Regions from separate parts of the Bacillus sp. FJAT-45350 genome, predicted to be linked through region 3. Evidence: a T-box and tRNA genes for the amino acid it is inferred to sense, from the RefSeq annotation. Region 3 holds a T-box; the other regions hold tRNA genes.
What was found. A T-box is a leader RNA that pairs with one kind of tRNA and senses whether it is charged. The one in region 3 lies ahead of pheS (phenylalanine--tRNA ligase subunit alpha), so its partner is inferred to be a tRNA-Phe.

Region 1: it has a tRNA-Phe gene. The T-box ahead of pheS (phenylalanine--tRNA ligase subunit alpha) is inferred to sense a tRNA for this amino acid. The anticodon was not compared.
Region 2: it has a tRNA-Phe gene. The T-box ahead of pheS (phenylalanine--tRNA ligase subunit alpha) is inferred to sense a tRNA for this amino acid. The anticodon was not compared.

What each region holds. Positions count from the first base shown of each region.
Region 1 is NZ_NISU01000001.1:2,724,557-2,730,699, reverse strand. It holds rRNA gene CD003_RS13725 (23S ribosomal RNA) at 1-2,222, shown strand, start outside; rRNA gene rrf (5S ribosomal RNA) at 2,376-2,491, shown strand; tRNA gene CD003_RS13715 (tRNA-Asn) at 2,501-2,575, shown strand; tRNA gene CD003_RS13710 (tRNA-Ser) at 2,579-2,672, shown strand; tRNA gene CD003_RS13705 (tRNA-Glu) at 2,694-2,768, shown strand; tRNA gene CD003_RS13700 (tRNA-Val) at 2,908-2,983, shown strand; tRNA gene CD003_RS13695 (tRNA-Met) at 3,003-3,079, shown strand; tRNA gene CD003_RS13690 (tRNA-Asp) at 3,176-3,252, shown strand; tRNA gene CD003_RS13685 (tRNA-Phe) at 3,275-3,350, shown strand; tRNA gene CD003_RS13680 (tRNA-Thr) at 3,358-3,433, shown strand; tRNA gene CD003_RS13675 (tRNA-Tyr) at 3,522-3,605, shown strand; tRNA gene CD003_RS13670 (tRNA-Trp) at 3,617-3,690, shown strand; tRNA gene CD003_RS13665 (tRNA-Gln) at 3,695-3,769, shown strand; tRNA gene CD003_RS13660 (tRNA-Gly) at 3,775-3,849, shown strand; tRNA gene CD003_RS13655 (tRNA-Cys) at 3,866-3,940, shown strand; tRNA gene CD003_RS13650 (tRNA-Leu) at 3,959-4,047, shown strand; tRNA gene CD003_RS13640 (tRNA-Leu) at 4,585-4,669, opposite strand; gene pdhA (pyruvate dehydrogenase (acetyl-transferring) E1 component subunit alpha) at 5,139-6,143, shown strand, end outside.
Region 2 is NZ_NISU01000001.1:2,863,666-2,869,808, reverse strand. It holds rRNA gene CD003_RS14440 (23S ribosomal RNA) at 1-1,767, shown strand, start outside; rRNA gene rrf (5S ribosomal RNA) at 1,921-2,036, shown strand; tRNA gene CD003_RS14430 (tRNA-Ala) at 2,175-2,250, shown strand; tRNA gene CD003_RS14425 (tRNA-Ser) at 2,281-2,373, shown strand; tRNA gene CD003_RS14420 (tRNA-Met) at 2,537-2,613, shown strand; tRNA gene CD003_RS14415 (tRNA-Asp) at 2,710-2,786, shown strand; tRNA gene CD003_RS14410 (tRNA-Phe) at 2,809-2,884, shown strand; tRNA gene CD003_RS14405 (tRNA-Tyr) at 2,908-2,991, shown strand; tRNA gene CD003_RS14400 (tRNA-Trp) at 3,003-3,076, shown strand; tRNA gene CD003_RS14395 (tRNA-His) at 3,095-3,170, shown strand; tRNA gene CD003_RS14390 (tRNA-Gln) at 3,187-3,261, shown strand; tRNA gene CD003_RS14385 (tRNA-Gly) at 3,269-3,343, shown strand; tRNA gene CD003_RS14380 (tRNA-Cys) at 3,370-3,443, shown strand; tRNA gene CD003_RS14375 (tRNA-Leu) at 3,466-3,554, shown strand; tRNA gene CD003_RS14370 (tRNA-Arg) at 3,649-3,725, shown strand; tRNA gene CD003_RS14365 (tRNA-Ile) at 3,735-3,811, shown strand; tRNA gene CD003_RS14360 (tRNA-Asn) at 3,847-3,921, shown strand; tRNA gene CD003_RS14355 (tRNA-Glu) at 3,927-4,001, shown strand; tRNA gene CD003_RS14350 (tRNA-Val) at 4,138-4,213, shown strand; tRNA gene CD003_RS14345 (tRNA-Thr) at 4,220-4,292, shown strand; tRNA gene CD003_RS14340 (tRNA-Lys) at 4,470-4,545, shown strand; tRNA gene CD003_RS14335 (tRNA-Leu) at 4,553-4,637, shown strand; gene CD003_RS14330 (DUF421 domain-containing protein) at 4,880-5,488, opposite strand; gene CD003_RS14325 (YczE/YyaS/YitT family protein) at 5,662-6,143, shown strand, end outside.
Region 3 is NZ_NISU01000002.1:411,680-417,822, forward strand. It holds gene CD003_RS18570 (sigma-w pathway protein ysdB) at 1-85, opposite strand, end outside; gene CD003_RS18575 (dUTP diphosphatase) at 274-765, shown strand; gene CD003_RS18580 (M42 family metallopeptidase) at 893-1,981, shown strand; gene sspI (small acid-soluble spore protein SspI) at 2,138-2,347, opposite strand; gene CD003_RS18590 (TrmH family RNA methyltransferase) at 2,755-3,510, shown strand; T-box leader at 3,734-3,962, shown strand; gene pheS (phenylalanine--tRNA ligase subunit alpha) at 4,198-5,232, shown strand; gene pheT (phenylalanine--tRNA ligase subunit beta) at 5,247-6,143, shown strand, end outside.

The DNA of each region.
Region 1 (6,143 bases), on a different contig from region 3:
ACCCGAAACCGTGTGATCTACCCATGTCCAGGGTGAAGTTCAGGTAACACTGAATGGAGGCCCGAACCCACGCATGTTGAAAAATGCGGGGATGAGGTGTGGGTAGGGGTGAAATGCCAATCGAACTCGGAGATAGCTGGTTCTCCCCGAAATAGCTTTAGGGCTAGCCTCGAGGTGAGAGTATTGGAGGTAGAGCACTGATTGGACTAGGGGTCCCCACAGGATTACCGAATTCAGTCAAACTCCGAATGCCAAATACTTATCCTCGGGAGTCAGACTGCGAGTGCTAAGATCCGTAGTCAAGAGGGAAACAGCCCAGACCATCAGCTAAGGTCCCAAAGTATACGTTAAGTGGAAAAGGATGTGGAGTTGCACAGACAACCAGGATGTTGGCTTAGAAGCAGCCACCATTTAAAGAGTGCGTAATAGCTCACTGGTCGAGTGACTCTGCGCCGAAAATGTACCGGGGCTAAACGTATCACCGAAGCTATGGATTGACACCTTAGGTGTCAGTGGTAGGGGAGCGTTCTAAGTGCTGCGAAGTCAGACCGAGAGGACTGGTGGAGCGCTTAGAAGTGAGAATGCCGGTATGAGTAGCGAAAAGAGGGGTGAGAATCCCCTCCGTCGAAAGCCCAAGGTTTCCTGAGGAAGGCTCGTCCGCTCAGGGTAAGTCGGGACCTAAGCCGAGGCCGAAAGGCGTAGGCGATGGACAACAGGTTGATATTCCTGTACCACCTCCTCACCGTTTGAGTAATGGGGGGACGCAGTAAGGTAGGGTAAGCGCACTGATGGATATGTGCGTCCAAGCAGTTAGGCTGGTAAGTAGGAAAATCCGCTTATCGTAAAGGCTGAGCTGTGATGGCGAGCGAAATAATAGTAGCGAAGTTCCTGATCCTCCACTGCCAAGAAAAGCCTCTAGCGAGGTGAGAGGTGCCCGTACCGCAAACCGACACAGGTAGGCGAGAAGAGAATTCTAAGACGCTCGGGAGAACTCTCGTTAAGGAACTCGGCAAAATGACCCCGTAACTTCGGGAGAAGGGGTGCTCTGTTAGGGTGCAAGCCCGAGAGAGCCGCAGTGAAAAGATCCAAGCGACTGTTTAGCAAAAACACAGGTCTCTGCGAAGCCGCAAGGCGAAGTATAGGGGCTGACACCTGCCCGGTGCTGGAAGGTTAAGAGGAGAGGTTATCCTTCGGGAGAAGCTTTGAATTGAAGCCCCAGTAAACGGCGGCCGTAACTATAACGGTCCTAAGGTAGCGAAATTCCTTGTCGGGTAAGTTCCGACCCGCACGAATGGTGTAACGACTTGGATACTGTCTCAACGAGAGACCCGGTGAAATTATATTACCTGTGAAGATGCAGGTTACCCGCGACAGGACGGAAAGACCCCATGGAGCTTTACTGTAGCTTGATATTGGATTTTGGTACAGTTTGTACAGGATAGGTAGGAGCCTTGGAAACCGGAGCGCAAGCTTCGGTGGAGGCGTCGGTGGGATACTACCCTGACTGTATTGAAATTCTAACCTAGGACCGTGATCCGGTTCGGGGACAGTGTCAGGTGGGCAGTTTGACTGGGGCGGTCGCCTCCTAAACAGTAACGGAGGCGCCCAAAGGTTCCCTCAGAATGGTTGGAAATCATTCGTAGAGTGCAAAGGCATAAGGGAGCTTGACTGCGAGACCTACAAGTCGAGCAGGGACGAAAGTCGGGCTTAGTGATCCGGTGGTTCCGCATGGAAGGGCCATCGCTCAACGGATAAAAGCTACCCTGGGGATAACAGGCTTATCTCCCCCAAGAGTCCACATCGACGGGGAGGTTTGGCACCTCGATGTCGGCTCATCGCATCCTGGGGCTGAAGTAGGTCCCAAGGGTTGGGCTGTTCGCCCATTAAAGCGGTACGCGAGCTGGGTTCAGAACGTCGTGAGACAGTTCGGTCCCTATCCGTCGCGGGCGTAGGAAATTTGAGAGGAGCTGTCCTTAGTACGAGAGGACCGGGATGGACACACCGCTGGTGTACCAGTTGTTCCGCCAGGAGCATAGCTGGGTAGCTACGTGTGGACGGGATAAGTGCTGAAAGCATCTAAGCATGAAGCCCCCCTCAAGATGAGATTTCCCATTACGTTAAGTAAGTAAGACCCCTTAGAGATGATGAGGTTGATAGGTCTCGGGTGGAAGCATGGTGACATGTGGAGCTGAGAGATACTAATCGGTCGAGGGCTTATCCAATTTTCTAAGGTTGAAATGAATTCGACGACCTGCATATATAACACTATCTAGTTTTGAGAGAACAACTCTCAGTTGAAAGCAATTTCAGCGAAGAAATCTGCTCCTGCGGTTACTCGTCGCAAGTCTTGCGAGGAAGTATCACAGAGTGGTTGACTTAGTGATGATGGCGAAGAGGCCACACCCGTTCCCATGCCGAACACGGAAGTTAAGCTCTTCAGCGCCGATGGTAGTTGGGGGCTTCCCCCTGCGAGAGTAGGACGTTGCTAGGTTTATATTTTTCCACAGTAGCTCAGTGGTAGAGCAATCGGCTGTTAACCGATCGGTCGTAGGTTCGAGTCCTACCTGTGGAGCCAATTGGAGAGCTGTCCGAGTTGGCCGAAGGAGCACGATTGGAAATCGTGTAGGCGGTCAAAAGCCGTCTCGAGGGTTCGAATCCCTCGCTCTCCGCCAGGATTTACTATTAATTTAGATGGCCCGTTGGTCAAGCGGTTAAGACACCGCCCTTTCACGGCGGTAACACGGGTTCGAATCCCGTACGGGTCACCATATAAATATGGAGGATTAGCTCAGCTACGAGCATTACTTCATAGAATATTCTACGAGTTGTTTCGACGCATAGACAACTTGATTAAATTAGAAGAGGAAGAAACAGGGGTCTACTCTGATTTGACTTCATCAATACTTCGGAGGATTAGCTCAGCTGGGAGAGCACCTGCCTTACAAGCAGGGGGTCGGCGGTTCGATCCCGTCATCCTCCACCATATTTCATACTAATAACGACGCGGGGTGGAGCAGTCTGGTAGCTCGTCGGGCTCATAACCCGAAGGTCGGCGGTTCAAATCCGTCCCCCGCAACCAAAAACGTAAGCTTCCTGATTAAGCATCATTGTAGTTTTTTGCGACGAGTAACCGCAGGAGCAAATCCTACATCGTCGATTTCACTAAAATTTATCTGGTCCGGTAGTTCAGTTGGTTAGAATGCCTGCCTGTCACGCAGGAGGTCGCGGGTTCGAGTCCCGTCCGGACCGCCATTTAATTCTTTAATGCAGATATGGCTCAGTAGCTCAGTCGGTAGAGCAATGGACTGAAAATCCATGTGTCGGCGGTTCGATTCCGTCCTGAGCCACCATTTTATTGCCGGTGTAGCTCAACTGGTAGAGCAACTGACTTGTAATCAGTAGGTTGGGGGTTCAAGTCCTCTTGCCGGCACCACTATAAATAAAAAAGAAGAATTATAATTAATTATCACTTTTTCTAATCTGGATTCATATGGTATAATATATAATGTATTTTTAATTATGGAGGGGTAGCGAAGTGGCTAAACGCGGCGGACTGTAAATCCGCTCCTTAGGGTTCGGCGGTTCGAATCCGTCCCCCTCCACCATTTAACTCAATAGGGGCATAGTTTAAAGGTAGAACAGAGGTCTCCAAAACCTCCGGTGTGGGTTCAATTCCTACTGCCCCTGCCAATATTGGGCTATAGCCAAGCGGTAAGGCAACGGACTTTGACTCCGTCATGCGCTGGTTCGAATCCAGCTAGCCCAGCCATATAAGCGGAAGTAGTTCAGTGGTAGAACACCACCTTGCCAAGGTGGGGGTCGCGAGTTCGAATCTCGTCTTCCGCTCCAATTTTTAAAATAAGAAGGCGGCATAGCCAAGTGGTAAGGCACGGGTCTGCAAAACCCTTATCCCCCGGTTCGAATCCGGGTGCCGCCTCCATATACATAATTAGTCCTAGCCGGGGTGGTGGAATTGGCAGACACACAGGACTTAAAATCCTGCGGTAGGTGACTATCGTGCCGGTTCAAGTCCGGCCCTCGGTACCATTTATTTACATAAAAGACAAAGACAATATCTCTTAATGAGTTGTCTTTTTTTTGTGGTCAAAAATTTATCAAATCATATTACTTTTGTTGATATGGAAGAATAGATAGTAGTTTTTTAAAGTTAAGTAATGTACCATTTGTCGAAGAACAGCAAAAAGTACTCTAATAAATTTAATACGATAAAGGTTGGATTAATAAATGTACAATTTATTTCGTAAGTACACATTTTGGTTTTTATTTCTACCGATTTCTATTGTAGTAATATTCGAAAGAATTGTTGTAGTATGGTTTTATAGACAACATCGAGTTGTGGGACATTCGATGTTTGACCCTTATTGGTTTGATTTCCTTGTTTTACATTACACACCTGCTTTGATTTTCATAACTGCAATGTTTTCCTATGTTATTACAACTTTAGTAAATAGAAAGTAAAATGGTAACTACTAATATAGACAGTTTGGTAAATTATAAACCAAAAAACGCCTTTCTACATATGTAGAAAGGCGTTGTATATGCTATTGTAGTTATGTATAAAAATGGTACCGGTAGTCGGGGTCGAACCGACACTCCAGAAGGAACACGATTTTGAGTCGTGCGCGTCTGCCAATTCCGCCATACCGGCATATTTAAACTAACAAAATTAATAATATCAGTTTCTTCAATAAGTGTCAATGTAATTTAAAACCGACCATTACATTTTAAAATAGTAGCTATAAAAAAAGAGCACCCTACCTTCGAGGTGACTTGCACCTACCCGATAAACCACTCATGCCTATGTATAGTTTAACTCTTCTGAGGATATCAGTCAATAAATTTTCAAGGATACTTAAGTAGTACTGCATATTTTAAAGGTGAACAGTTATATAGTTATGACTATATAGTAAGAGGGAAGTACTTACCATCGATGTGAGTGCTTTTTTTGTCGAAATTCTCTAATTCATAAAACGGGTTATCTACCCACTGCGCTAGTTTACTACCTAAAAGTTTAAAAGCTTTAAATTAGGTATTTGCGAGAATTTTTTATTTGTATTACTATTTGTAATCACAAGGTTTTGAAAATTCTTTCTTTTGATTACGAAGGGGTGTTTGAATTGACTGAAACAAAAATTCGACCGGCTACAAATAGTACAGATTATAATACTCAATTTCCTATCATTCAAGTTATTGATAATCAAGGTAAGTTTGTCACAGATTTATATAAAAGCGCTATCTCTGAGGAGTTAGTTAAAAAGTTCTACCGTCAGTTAGTTTGTATGAGAATATTCGATCGGAAAGCAAAAAGTCTTCAGCGTCAGGGACGTCTTGGTACATATCCTCCATTTGAAGGGCAAGAGGCAGCTCAGGTTGGTAGTGCCTATGCATTAGATGAAAATGATTGGATGTTTCCTACCTATAGAGACCATGCTGCAAGTATTACATTTGGAAACTCTTATTCTATTTTATCTTCATGGAATGGAAGAGTAGAGGGGAATGTACCACCTAAAGGAAAGAAGATTTTACCTCCATCTGTTCCGATTGCGACTCAATTACCATTAGCAACAGGTGCGGCAATGGCAGCGAAGAAACGAGGTACTGGTCAAGTAGCTATTTCTTACTTTGGTGATGGAGCTACATCTGAAGGTGATTTCCATGAAGGGTTAAATTTCGCTAGTGTCTTTAAAGCACCTGTTGTATTTTTTAATCAGAACAATAATTATGCTATTTCACTGCCAATCTGGAAGCAAATGAATTCAAGTACGATTGCACAAAAGTCAGTTGCTTATGAAATTCCTGGTGTTCGAATTGATGGTAATGATATCTTTGCTGTTTATTTTGAAACGAAGAAGGCAGTGGAGCGTGCTCGTAATGGTGAGGGTCCAACTCTTATTGAAGCGATGACTTGGAGATATGGTGCGCATACAACGGCAGATGACCCTAGTAAATATCGTGACCAGGATGAAAGTGAAAAGCGGAGAGAAAATGACCCAATTACACGCCTAGAATTATTCATGAAAGAGTACGGGTACTGGGAAGAAGCTTACGCACAACAAGTACAAGATGAATCGACAAAAGAAGTGGACGCTGCGGTTAAAGAAATGGAAACGATGCCACCACCT
Region 2 (6,143 bases), on a different contig from region 3:
AAAATGTACCGGGGCTAAACGTATCACCGAAGCTATGGATTGACACCTTAGGTGTCAGTGGTAGGGGAGCGTTCTAAGTGCTGCGAAGTCAGACCGAGAGGACTGGTGGAGCGCTTAGAAGTGAGAATGCCGGTATGAGTAGCGAAAAGAGGGGTGAGAATCCCCTCCGTCGAAAGCCCAAGGTTTCCTGAGGAAGGCTCGTCCGCTCAGGGTAAGTCGGGACCTAAGCCGAGGCCGAAAGGCGTAGGCGATGGACAACAGGTTGATATTCCTGTACCACCTCCTCACCGTTTGAGTAATGGGGGGACGCAGTAAGGTAGGGTAAGCGCACTGATGGATATGTGCGTCCAAGCAGTTAGGCTGGTAAGTAGGAAAATCCGCTTATCGTAAAGGCTGAGCTGTGATGGCGAGCGAAATAATAGTAGCGAAGTTCCTGATCCTCCACTGCCAAGAAAAGCCTCTAGCGAGGTGAGAGGTGCCCGTACCGCAAACCGACACAGGTAGGCGAGAAGAGAATTCTAAGACGCTCGGGAGAACTCTCGTTAAGGAACTCGGCAAAATGACCCCGTAACTTCGGGAGAAGGGGTGCTCTGTTAGGGTGCAAGCCCGAGAGAGCCGCAGTGAAAAGATCCAAGCGACTGTTTAGCAAAAACACAGGTCTCTGCGAAGCCGCAAGGCGAAGTATAGGGGCTGACACCTGCCCGGTGCTGGAAGGTTAAGAGGAGAGGTTATCCTTCGGGAGAAGCTTTGAATTGAAGCCCCAGTAAACGGCGGCCGTAACTATAACGGTCCTAAGGTAGCGAAATTCCTTGTCGGGTAAGTTCCGACCCGCACGAATGGTGTAACGACTTGGATACTGTCTCAACGAGAGACCCGGTGAAATTATATTACCTGTGAAGATGCAGGTTACCCGCGACAGGACGGAAAGACCCCATGGAGCTTTACTGTAGCTTGATATTGGATTTTGGTACAGTTTGTACAGGATAGGTAGGAGCCTTGGAAACCGGAGCGCAAGCTTCGGTGGAGGCGTCGGTGGGATACTACCCTGACTGTATTGAAATTCTAACCTAGGACCGTGATCCGGTTCGGGGACAGTGTCAGGTGGGCAGTTTGACTGGGGCGGTCGCCTCCTAAACAGTAACGGAGGCGCCCAAAGGTTCCCTCAGAATGGTTGGAAATCATTCGTAGAGTGCAAAGGCATAAGGGAGCTTGACTGCGAGACCTACAAGTCGAGCAGGGACGAAAGTCGGGCTTAGTGATCCGGTGGTTCCGCATGGAAGGGCCATCGCTCAACGGATAAAAGCTACCCTGGGGATAACAGGCTTATCTCCCCCAAGAGTCCACATCGACGGGGAGGTTTGGCACCTCGATGTCGGCTCATCGCATCCTGGGGCTGAAGTAGGTCCCAAGGGTTGGGCTGTTCGCCCATTAAAGCGGTACGCGAGCTGGGTTCAGAACGTCGTGAGACAGTTCGGTCCCTATCCGTCGCGGGCGTAGGAAATTTGAGAGGAGCTGTCCTTAGTACGAGAGGACCGGGATGGACACACCGCTGGTGTACCAGTTGTTCCGCCAGGAGCATAGCTGGGTAGCTACGTGTGGACGGGATAAGTGCTGAAAGCATCTAAGCATGAAGCCCCCCTCAAGATGAGATTTCCCATTACGTTAAGTAAGTAAGACCCCTTAGAGATGATGAGGTTGATAGGTCTCGGGTGGAAGCATGGTGACATGTGGAGCTGAGAGATACTAATCGGTCGAGGGCTTATCCAATTTTCTAAGGTTGAAATGAATTCGACGACCTGCATATATAACACTATCTAGTTTTGAGAGAACAACTCTCAGCTGAAAGCAATTTCAGCGAAGAAATCTGCTCCTGCGGTTACTCGTCGCAAGTCTTGCGAGGAAGTATCACAGAGTGGTTGACTTAGTGATGATGGCGAAGAGGCCACACCCGTTCCCATGCCGAACACGGAAGTTAAGCTCTTCAGCGCCGATGGTAGTTGGGGGCTTCCCCCTGCGAGAGTAGGACGTTGCTAGGTTTATATTTTGGGGCCTTAGCTCAGCTACGAGCAAATCTTCTTCTGTAAAGCTACGAGTTGTTTCGACGGATTAATTTCGAAGCCTTGCTTGCAGAGGAAGAAACAGGGTCTACAAAGGTTAATCATCAATAATACATCGGGGCCTTAGCTCAGCTGGGAGAGCGCCTGCCTTGCACGCAGGAGGTCAGCGGTTCGATCCCGCTAGGCTCCACCAATTATATACGTTAGTACAATCTAACAATGCGGAGGAATACCCAAGTCCGGCTGAAGGGATCGGTCTTGAAAACCGACAGGCGGGTTAAACCGCGCGGGGGTTCGAATCCCTCTTCCTCCGCCACATTTATCTTTTAATTATTATTAACGCGGGATGGAGCAACGAACGATACTTCTATGAAATATCTATGAGTTGTTTCGACGCATTAATTTCTATGAGTTAGCTTGTAGAGGAAGAAACAGTTAATGCTACGGATATTTACATCATCCGTACTCTATAATATCGACGCGGGGTGGAGCAGTCTGGTAGCTCGTCGGGCTCATAACCCGAAGGTCGACGGTTCAAATCCGTCCCCCGCAACCAAAAACGTAAGCTTCCTGATTAAGCATCATTGTAGTTTTTTGCGACGAGTAACCGCAGGAGCAAATCCTACATCGTCGATTTCACTAAAATTTATCTGGTCCGGTAGTTCAGTTGGTTAGAATGCCTGCCTGTCACGCAGGAGGTCGCGGGTTCGAGTCCCGTCCGGACCGCCATTTAATTCTTTAATACAGATATGGCTCAGTAGCTCAGTCGGTAGAGCAATGGACTGAAAATCCATGTGTCGGCGGTTCGATTCCGTCCTGAGCCACCATTTTTTCTGTCTTTTTTTATGATGGAGGGGTAGCGAAGTGGCTAAACGCGGCGGACTGTAAATCCGCTCCTTAGGGTTCGGCGGTTCGAATCCGTCCCCCTCCACCATTTAACTCAATAGGGGCATAGTTTAACGGTAGAACAGAGGTCTCCAAAACCTCCGGTGTGGGTTCGATTCCTACTGCCCCTGCCAATAATATATGTAATTATGGCGGTTGTGGCGAAGTGGTTAACGCACCGGATTGTGGCTCCGGCATTCGTGGGTTCGATTCCCATCAGTCGCCCCATTTAAATAACTAGTATTGGGCTATAGCCAAGCGGTAAGGCAACGGACTTTGACTCCGTCATGCGCTGGTTCGAATCCAGCTAGCCCAGCCATTTATAAGCGGAAGTAGTTCAGTGGTAGAACACCACCTTGCCAAGGTGGGGGTCGCGAGTTCGAATCTCGTCTTCCGCTCCAGAGAAACAAAGTATAATGTAGTTCTTGGCGGCATAGCCAAGTGGTAAGGCACGGGTCTGCAAAACCCTTATCCCCGGTTCAAATCCGGGTGCCGCCTCCAAGCATTATCTTTTATACTGCCTGCCGGGGTGGTGGAATTGGCAGACACACAGGACTTAAAATCCTGCGGTAGGTGACTATCGTGCCGGTTCAAGTCCGGCCCTCGGCACCAAAAGCTTATTACTCTTGGTTTACTTCGTTGCTAGCTTGCGACGAGTAATCGCAGGAGCATGATTTACTTCATTAAGTAAGCTATAATATCATTTGCGCCCTTAGCTCAGCTGGATAGAGTGCTTGACTACGAATCAAGAGGTCGGGAGTTCGAATCTCTCAGGGCGCACCATTTTAAAATGGGCCTATAGCTCAGCTGGTTAGAGCGCACGCCTGATAAGCGTGAGGTCGGTGGTTCGAGTCCACTTAGGCCCACCATTTATTCAGGTAGTAAATAGGACAAGTATTAGTATTCCACAGTAGCTCAGTGGTAGAGCAATCGGCTGTTAACCGATCGGTCGTAGGTTCGAGTCCTACCTGTGGAGCCATTTATGGCCCGTTGGTCAAGCGGTTAAGACACCGCCCTTTCACGGCGGTAACACGGGTTCGAATCCCGTACGGGTCACCATAAATATGGAGGATTAGCTCAGCTACGAGCAATACTTCATGGAATATCTTACGAGTTGTTTCGACGCATAGACAACTTGGTTAAACTAGAAGAGAAAGAAACAGGGATCTACTCTGATTCACTTCATCAATACTTCGGAGGATTAGCTCAGCTGGGAGAGCACCTGCCTTACAAGCAGGGGGTCGGCGGTTCGATCCCGTCATCCTCCACCATAGTACGCCGGTGTAGCTCAACTGGTAGAGCAACTGACTTGTAATCAGTAGGTTGGGGGTTCAAGTCCTCTTGCCGGCATTCTTTTTAGATTCAAGAGCCATTAGCTCAGTTACGAGCAAATCCTCTCAGAATATTTTACGAGTTGTCTCGACGGATAAACATAGAAGCATTTCTCTAGTAGAGGAAGAGACAGAAAAGCTGCGGAGCGAAACATCGTCCGTAAACATCATGAACTACTTACAGTTTAAACTTCAAGAGCCATTAGCTCAGTTGGTAGAGCATCTGACTTTTAATCAGAGGGTCGAAGGTTCGAATCCTTCATGGCTCACCATTTCAATGCGGGTGTGGCGGAATTGGCAGACGCGCTAGACTTAGGATCTAGTGTCTTATGACGTGGGGGTTCAAGTCCCTTCACCCGCACCATATAACTAATTATGATACATAATGTAAACTGCTTATTGTAGCAGTTTTTTTGTTGTTTAATAAGAAGTAGCTAAGGGCACTATTAAATTAGGTCTTCCATCTGGCTTGTCAATGATGGCTATATCAGCTGGAATACTAGCTTTATATTATATTTATGGTAATTGGGACAAGAAGCAGATTATTGAAAAAATGAGAAGGAGTGTGTTTAAAAAGAGGTTCGTTCCATTTTCAAACACACTTTTTTATTCTAGAAATTCCTTATGAGGTTTTGCGTCTTTTTTCTGTTGGACTTCGATAAATAAATCTTCTTGTGAGGGCTGGACGATCGATGGAGGCTTGGCACCAGCTGGAATTTTCATATGGACATAATTAATTAGTGTTTGGATGTCTTGTTTAGTAGCAGGTTGTTGTGGTTCTGATAAAATGAGCCCTAGCTGTCCACTAGGTTCAATAGTAGCCCATTTCACATGGAGAATGCTCTGCACATTCTCTTGACGAAGACGTACTTCCAGTTGATCAACTGTTAGTCTCATCTTTTTTAAATTTTCAACGTTTATTTTTCCATTTTCAATAACAATATTTGATTTACCGGTCATAAAGTTCTCAACTTTATCAAACTTTAATTGAAGAAACTCAATAAATATTAGTGTAAGTACAAGTAATAAGCCTATTAAAAAAGTGACCCATATATTCCGATTACTAACAGGCTGAATCATTAAATTCCCGATTGAAATCATGATAACTGTTTGAGAGACAGTTAATTGAGAAATTGACTTCCTACCTCCAATTCGCAAAATTGTGATACCAACAAACACAATTAAAATTGCCTTCCAAATAAAGTGTAGGTCCAAATCATATCCCTCCTTATCATTCTCTCAAGTCTTACATTTCCAAATTTATTAGAAAAATATTCAAAATGATTTGGAAAGTAATATGTTTTTACATGTTCTATAAAGAATTACACCATAATATAATGAGATTGTCCTTTTTTAGAAATGGTTTATGCTAAAGGAGTTATTAATAAATGGAACTTAAAATAAGAAGGGGAATAAGTTACCTTTTAGGTTTATTTATTCTCGCTATAGGAATAACACTCACAATCGTTTCTCAGCTCGGTACAGGTGCTTGGGATGCGCTAAGTGTTGGTTTAGCTAGTATTACTGGGTTGACAGTCGGTAATTGGGTTATCCTGGTTGGTATCATACTTATTATTGTCAATGCGATACTACAAAAAGCAAGGCCGGACTTTTTGGCTATCATTACAGTTGTTCTATTAGGTTATTTCATTGATTTTTGGCTTTTGTTTGTTTTTCGAGATGTTGGATTTGAGGGTTTTGCGATTCAGCTAGCGATTTTACTTATTGGTGTCGTTACAATGGGACTTGGAATTGCGACATATCTTCAAGGGAAATTTGCTGTTATTCCAATTGACGGGTTTATGTTTACGCTTCAAAAGCTTTTTGGTTTCAAATTAATGGTCGCAAAAACAACGGCTGAACTTGTTGC
Region 3 (6,143 bases):
GCTTAGGATTAAGGATGTATTTGATAACACTGTAAATAAGAACAATAATAGCGACAATCAACAAAAGCCGAAACATAATAACCATACGATGCCTCCTTATATATATATTTTACAATTGTTTCTTAGTCATTCACAATAGTTCAATTAACTTTCTCTTATTCTATACGAAATAAGACGTGTTGAGGTTGCATTTGTTATAATATTTTATAGATAAGACAAATCAACACATCCCACTCTCAAACATGAGAATAAAGGATACATAGGAGAATTACAATGAACCTAAAAAAACTATTTTCACTTCAGCTTGAATTGGACAACCGAATTATCGAGGAGCATCGATTAGAGGGACGGAACGTATTTAAAGAAAAAATCCTCGCATTGCAAGTGGAGGTAGGAGAGCTTGCGAATGAAACACGTTGCTTTAAGTATTGGAGCCATAAATCAGCAGCTCCTCATGAAAAAATACTAGAGGAGTATGTTGATGGTGTTCATTTTATCCTTTCTATAGGATTGTCGTTGAATTACACAGGCACTATTAATGATATTCAACGGGAGCATAAAAGTACGAATCTTGTAGAGCAGTTTCAAGTAGTGTTTTCTAAAATTAGTGCATTTGTTCACCAATCTACAATTGAAACATTTGAAGATCTATTCAATGAGTACCTAGTGTTAGGTGAAATACTAGGATTTACGACTAATGATATTGAAGAAGCATATTATAAGAAGAATGAGATCAATCATCAACGTCAGGACGAAGGGTATTAAAAGCTATATGAATGTAATAGTGTTATTACTACCTACTACTACGGTTTAAGTGGATCGTTTGAGTATCTAAACATATTTGGCTTATACTAAGATAGTGTTTTAAAAAGTATTTGAAGGAGGTTATTACATGACAAAGCTAGATGCAACATTACAAATGTTGAAAGATTTAACTGATGCAAATGGTGTTCCTGGTAATGAGAAGGAACCAAGAGAGGTAATGAAGAAATACATAGCTCCATTTGCTGATGAGGTAACGACAGATAACTTAGGTAGCTTAATTGCTAAAAAGACTGGCTCAGTAGAAGATGGTCCAAAAATAATGGTAGCTGGTCACTTAGATGAAATAGGGTTTATGGTAACGAATATTGATGATAAAGGATTCTTGAAATTCCAAACAGTTGGTGGCTGGTGGGAGCAAGTAATGCTTGCTCAGCGCGTAACGATTATGACAAAGGAAGGAAACGTTCCTGGTGTCATTGGTTCAAAGCCACCACATATTTTAGCTCCAGAGGCACGCAAAAAATCAGTAGATAAAAAAGATATGTTTATTGATATTGGTGCGTCAAGCAAAGAAGAAGCAATGGAATTTGGTGTAAGACCCGGAGATTCAGTCGTACCAGTATGTGATTTTACAGTAATGAAAAATGAAAAATATTTAATGGCAAAGGCTTGGGATAATCGTATTGGATGTGCGATTGCTATCGAGGTGTTACGTCAATTGAAAGAAGCTGACCACCCTAACACAGTTTACGGTGTAGGTACAGTTCAAGAAGAGGTTGGGCTTCGTGGGGCAAGAACGTCCGCTCATCAAATTAAGCCTGATATTGGATTTGCAGTTGATGTTGGTATTGCAGGAGATACTCCAGGTGTTACTGAAAAAGAAGCACTTGCAAAAATAGGAGAAGGACCTCAAATCATCATGTATGATGCATCAATGGTTTCTCACAAAGGTCTACGTGACTTTGTAACGACTACAGCAGATGAAGCAGGTATTCCATATCAATTTGACTTTGTAGCAGGTGGAGGAACAGATTCAGGTGCAATTCACTTAACAGCTAACGGTGTACCAGCGCTTTCAATTACTATTGCTACACGTTACATTCATACACACGCTGCAATTTTACATCGTGATGACTTTGAAAATGCAGTTAAGCTAATTGTCGAAGTAATTAAGAAGTTAGACAAGGATACTGTAAAAGAAATCACTTTTGACTAAGTGAGTAAATTAACTAACTCAAAAAACCGATGAAATGTTCATCGGTTTTTTTGCTTTAAAAATAAATACTGTAATGGGGGTAATTGATAGCATATTCCAAGAGGGGCAATGGCTTAGCACATTACTTACAAGAAAAATGCTATGCGTTTTTCTTAATTAACCCTTTAACCCTTGTGTAATTTGAGAAACCATTTGCTTTTTATCTTGTTCACTAGCTTGATTCCAGCAAACTTCGAATAATACCCCTAATCCGGGTAACATTTTTTCTTCACCACTCTGAACAGCATCTACAATAGTTGACTCGACCTGTTGCTCGTTACTCCCAGCAACATTTGATAAGACAGCACCACGAAGGTTGAAACTCATTCTTAACACCTCTCTTTCACTACTTATGTATAGGTGATGAACGAAGTTATATCCATCCCTTGTACTAATAGTATGTAGAGTAGAAGGACATTTTATGTAAGAACATTACACCTTTTACTAAATAAAAAGAAAAAAATACATGTATATATGATTAGAACTGGTGCAATTGTGAAAAAACGTTAGTATACTAGTTAAGTCATGAAAAGGTCGAACTTTACCTTTTCATGACTTAACTAGGCAATGAGCGGAACCGTTGCATGTTTTAAGTCCGTTTTAAGTGGTCTTCTTATAACGGCGCGCAACGAGAGAAGCCATTGCAAGAAACATGGGTAAGATGAAAAGGTCGAACTTTACCTTTTCATGACTTAACTATTTGAAAGTAAATGGACCGTAAGAAGGAGAACCATATGAATCGAATTGAATCAGTACAAAACCCTAAAGTGAAGGTATGGAAAAAGCTTCACTCTAAAAAAGGTCGTGACAAGGAAGGCTTGTTTATTGTAGAAGGCCTGCATCTTGTCGAAGAAGTCCTCAAGTCAGAGGTGAAGCTCAAAGAGTTAATCGTCGAGGAATCAGTTGAAATTCCTAACGAATGGCAAATAGATTCTAAGTCAGTCATACAAGTTACAGAAAGAGTGTTTAAAGAAATATCTGAAACAGAAACACCACAAGGCTATATTGCGATCTGTCACCAATTGAAAAGTACAGAAATTGGAACGGAAGAAGGTAAATTTCTCTTATTAGATGGGGTACAGGATCCAGGGAATGTCGGTACGATGATTCGTACCGCAGATAGCGCCGGTATTAGCGCAGTAATTCTAGGTGAGGGTTCAGTTGATGTTTATAATAGTAAAGTAATAAGAGCGACTCAAGGTTCCCTTTTTCATTTACCAATTGTAAAAGGGAATTTGACGGAATGGATTACGTCGTTTAAATCAAATAAGGTCCCTGTCTTTGGCACATCTCTTACAGAAGCAAGCACTTATACAGCGATTCAACCACAAGAACATTTTGCTTTAATTGTTGGTAATGAAGGTGAAGGAGTGAAGCAAGATATATTACAGCAAACTGACCAGAACATTTACATCCCGATTTATGGTAAGGCAGAATCATTAAATGTGGCAGTAGCAACAGGAATCTTACTTTACTATTTGCGCGGATAGAGTTTGAACTATAATGTGCTCATTACTTTATTGTTCAAATGAAGTAATGAGCAGAGACATTGTAATTACTCCACTCAACCTTGGAGCTTTACTTTAAACATCCAATTAGTTAGCGTAATCAAACTTGATACACTTGCACTGATTAGTTTTTTTTTCTATAATAGAATTTGTTTGTTGAAAAAGGTCGTTTTTCCCTTTTTGAGTAAACTATAACTAAAAAGAATTTGAAGCGATGAAAGAGAGTAGTAGCCTGAATACCGCTATGTAGGGAGGAAATGTCTTAGATTGAAAGCATTTCTATAGTAGGAGCAGATGAATTCACTCTGGAGCTGTCACCGGATAATAAGGATTTCCTTATTAAGGATGAACCGGCAATAAAGCCGTTATCAATACACGAGTGAGCAACAGATCTGTTGCTAATTAGGGTGGTACCGCGAGTCTTCGTCCCTTTCTGGGAAGAAGGCTCTTTTTGTAATACTGAGTTATGAATGATAAGTGATGAATTAAATGAGCTAGTACTTTGCTAAGTGCTGAATAATGAGTGATGAATTAAATGGAAAAAAGTGAACAGCGAGAAGAACTTAAATATAGCACCTTCCATCAATTTATAACTCATAACTCGTAATTCATAATTAATATCTATAACTCATAATTCATTATTAATTTTAAAACTGGAGGGATTTGAAGATGCAAGAGCGTTTAAACGAGTTGAAAAATGAAGCTTTAGCAAAAGTTGAAAAAGCATCAGACTTGAAGGCAATACAAGATGTTCGCGTTGCTTATTTAGGTAAAAAGGGTCCGATTACTGAAGTACTTCGTGGTATGGGGAAGCTTTCTGCTGAAGAACGTCCAGTAGTAGGGCAAATCGCAAATGATGTTCGTGAGGCAATTACAGTAAGTCTTGAAGCAAAGGAAATAGTGCTTGAGAGGGCTGAAGTGGAGCGTAAGCTAGCTGAAGAAAGTATTGATGTAACTCTTCCAGGACGTCCAGTTCAACTAGGAAGCCGTCATCCGTTAACTAGTGTTGTAGAACACTTGGAGGATGTATTCATTGGAATGGGCTTTACAGTAGCAGAAGGCCCTGAAGTAGAGACAGATTATTATAATTTTGAAGCATTAAATCTACCTAAGGATCATCCAGCACGTGATATGCAGGATTCGTTTTATATTACAAATGAGTTATTACTCCGTACACATACATCACCAGTACAAGCAAGAACTATGGAGAAGTATAAAGGCCAAGGTCCAGTAAAAATTATTTGTCCCGGAAAAGTATTCCGTCGTGATGATGATGATGCAACACATTCACATCAATTTATGCAAATTGAAGGTCTTTACATAGACGAAAACGTAAGAATGAGTGATTTAAAAGGAATTTTGGAGACATTTGCAAAAAAATTCTTTGGTCCAAATCAAAAAATTCGCCTACGTCCAAGCTTCTTTCCATTCACAGAGCCGTCTGTAGAGGTTGATTTAACATGTGTTATGTGTGAGGGAGAAGGATGTCGAGTTTGTAAGCAATCAGGCTGGATCGAAGTATTAGGAGCAGGAATGGTTCATCCTCGAGTTCTTGAAATGGGTGGATTTGATCCGAAGAAATACAGTGGATTTGCATTTGGAATGGGTGTAGAACGTCTAGCAATGCTTAAATACGGAGTAGATGATATTCGTCATTTCTATACAAACGATTTCCGATTCTTAAATCAATTTAAACGAGCGTAAAGGAGGAAGAGTTCATGTTAGTATCATACCGCTGGTTACAAGAGTACGTAGATTTAAAAGGTTTAACTGCTAATGATATCGCAGAAAAATTAACACGAGGTGGTATCGAGGTAGATATCATCCATAACTTAAATAAAGGAATTACAGGTGTAGTTGTTGGACATATTCTAGAATGTAATCAACATCCAAATGCAGATAAATTAAATGTTTGTAAGGTGGATATTGGTGAAGAAGAGCCAGTTCAAATTATCTGTGGTGCGAAGAATGTTGGAGCAGGACAGAAGGTAGCAGTGGCGAAAGTTGGAGCAGTATTACCTGGTAATTTTAAAATTAAAAAAGCTAAGCTTCGTGGTGAAGCATCTCATGGAATGATCTGTTCACTACAAGAGTTAGGAATTGAAGGTAAGCTTGTAGCGAAGGAATACTCTGAAGGGATTTATGTTTTTCCAACTGATGCAGAAGTAGGAACAGATGCTCTAGAACTATTAGGGCTTAACGATGAAGTACTAGAGTTAGATTTAACACCAAACCGTGCAGACTGCTTAAATATGATGGGTGTTGCTTATGAGGTAGCTGCCCTTCTTGGACAAGATGTGAAGCTTCCACAAATCCAAACGGAAACTTCTAGTGAAACAGCATCTGATTATGTATCTGTAAAAGTAGAAGCGACAGAGGACAACCCATACTATGGAGCAAAAATGATTAAAGGGGTAAAAATAGGTCCATCACCATTATGGCTACAAAATCGTCTAATGGCAGCTGGAATTCGTCCAATTAGCAATGTTGTTGACGTAACAAACTATGTACTACTTGAATACGGACAACCTCTTCATGCCTTTGACTACGACCGTTTTGGTTCGAAGGAAGTACTAGTACGCCGGGCAACTGAAGGGGAAGAGGTTGTTACATTA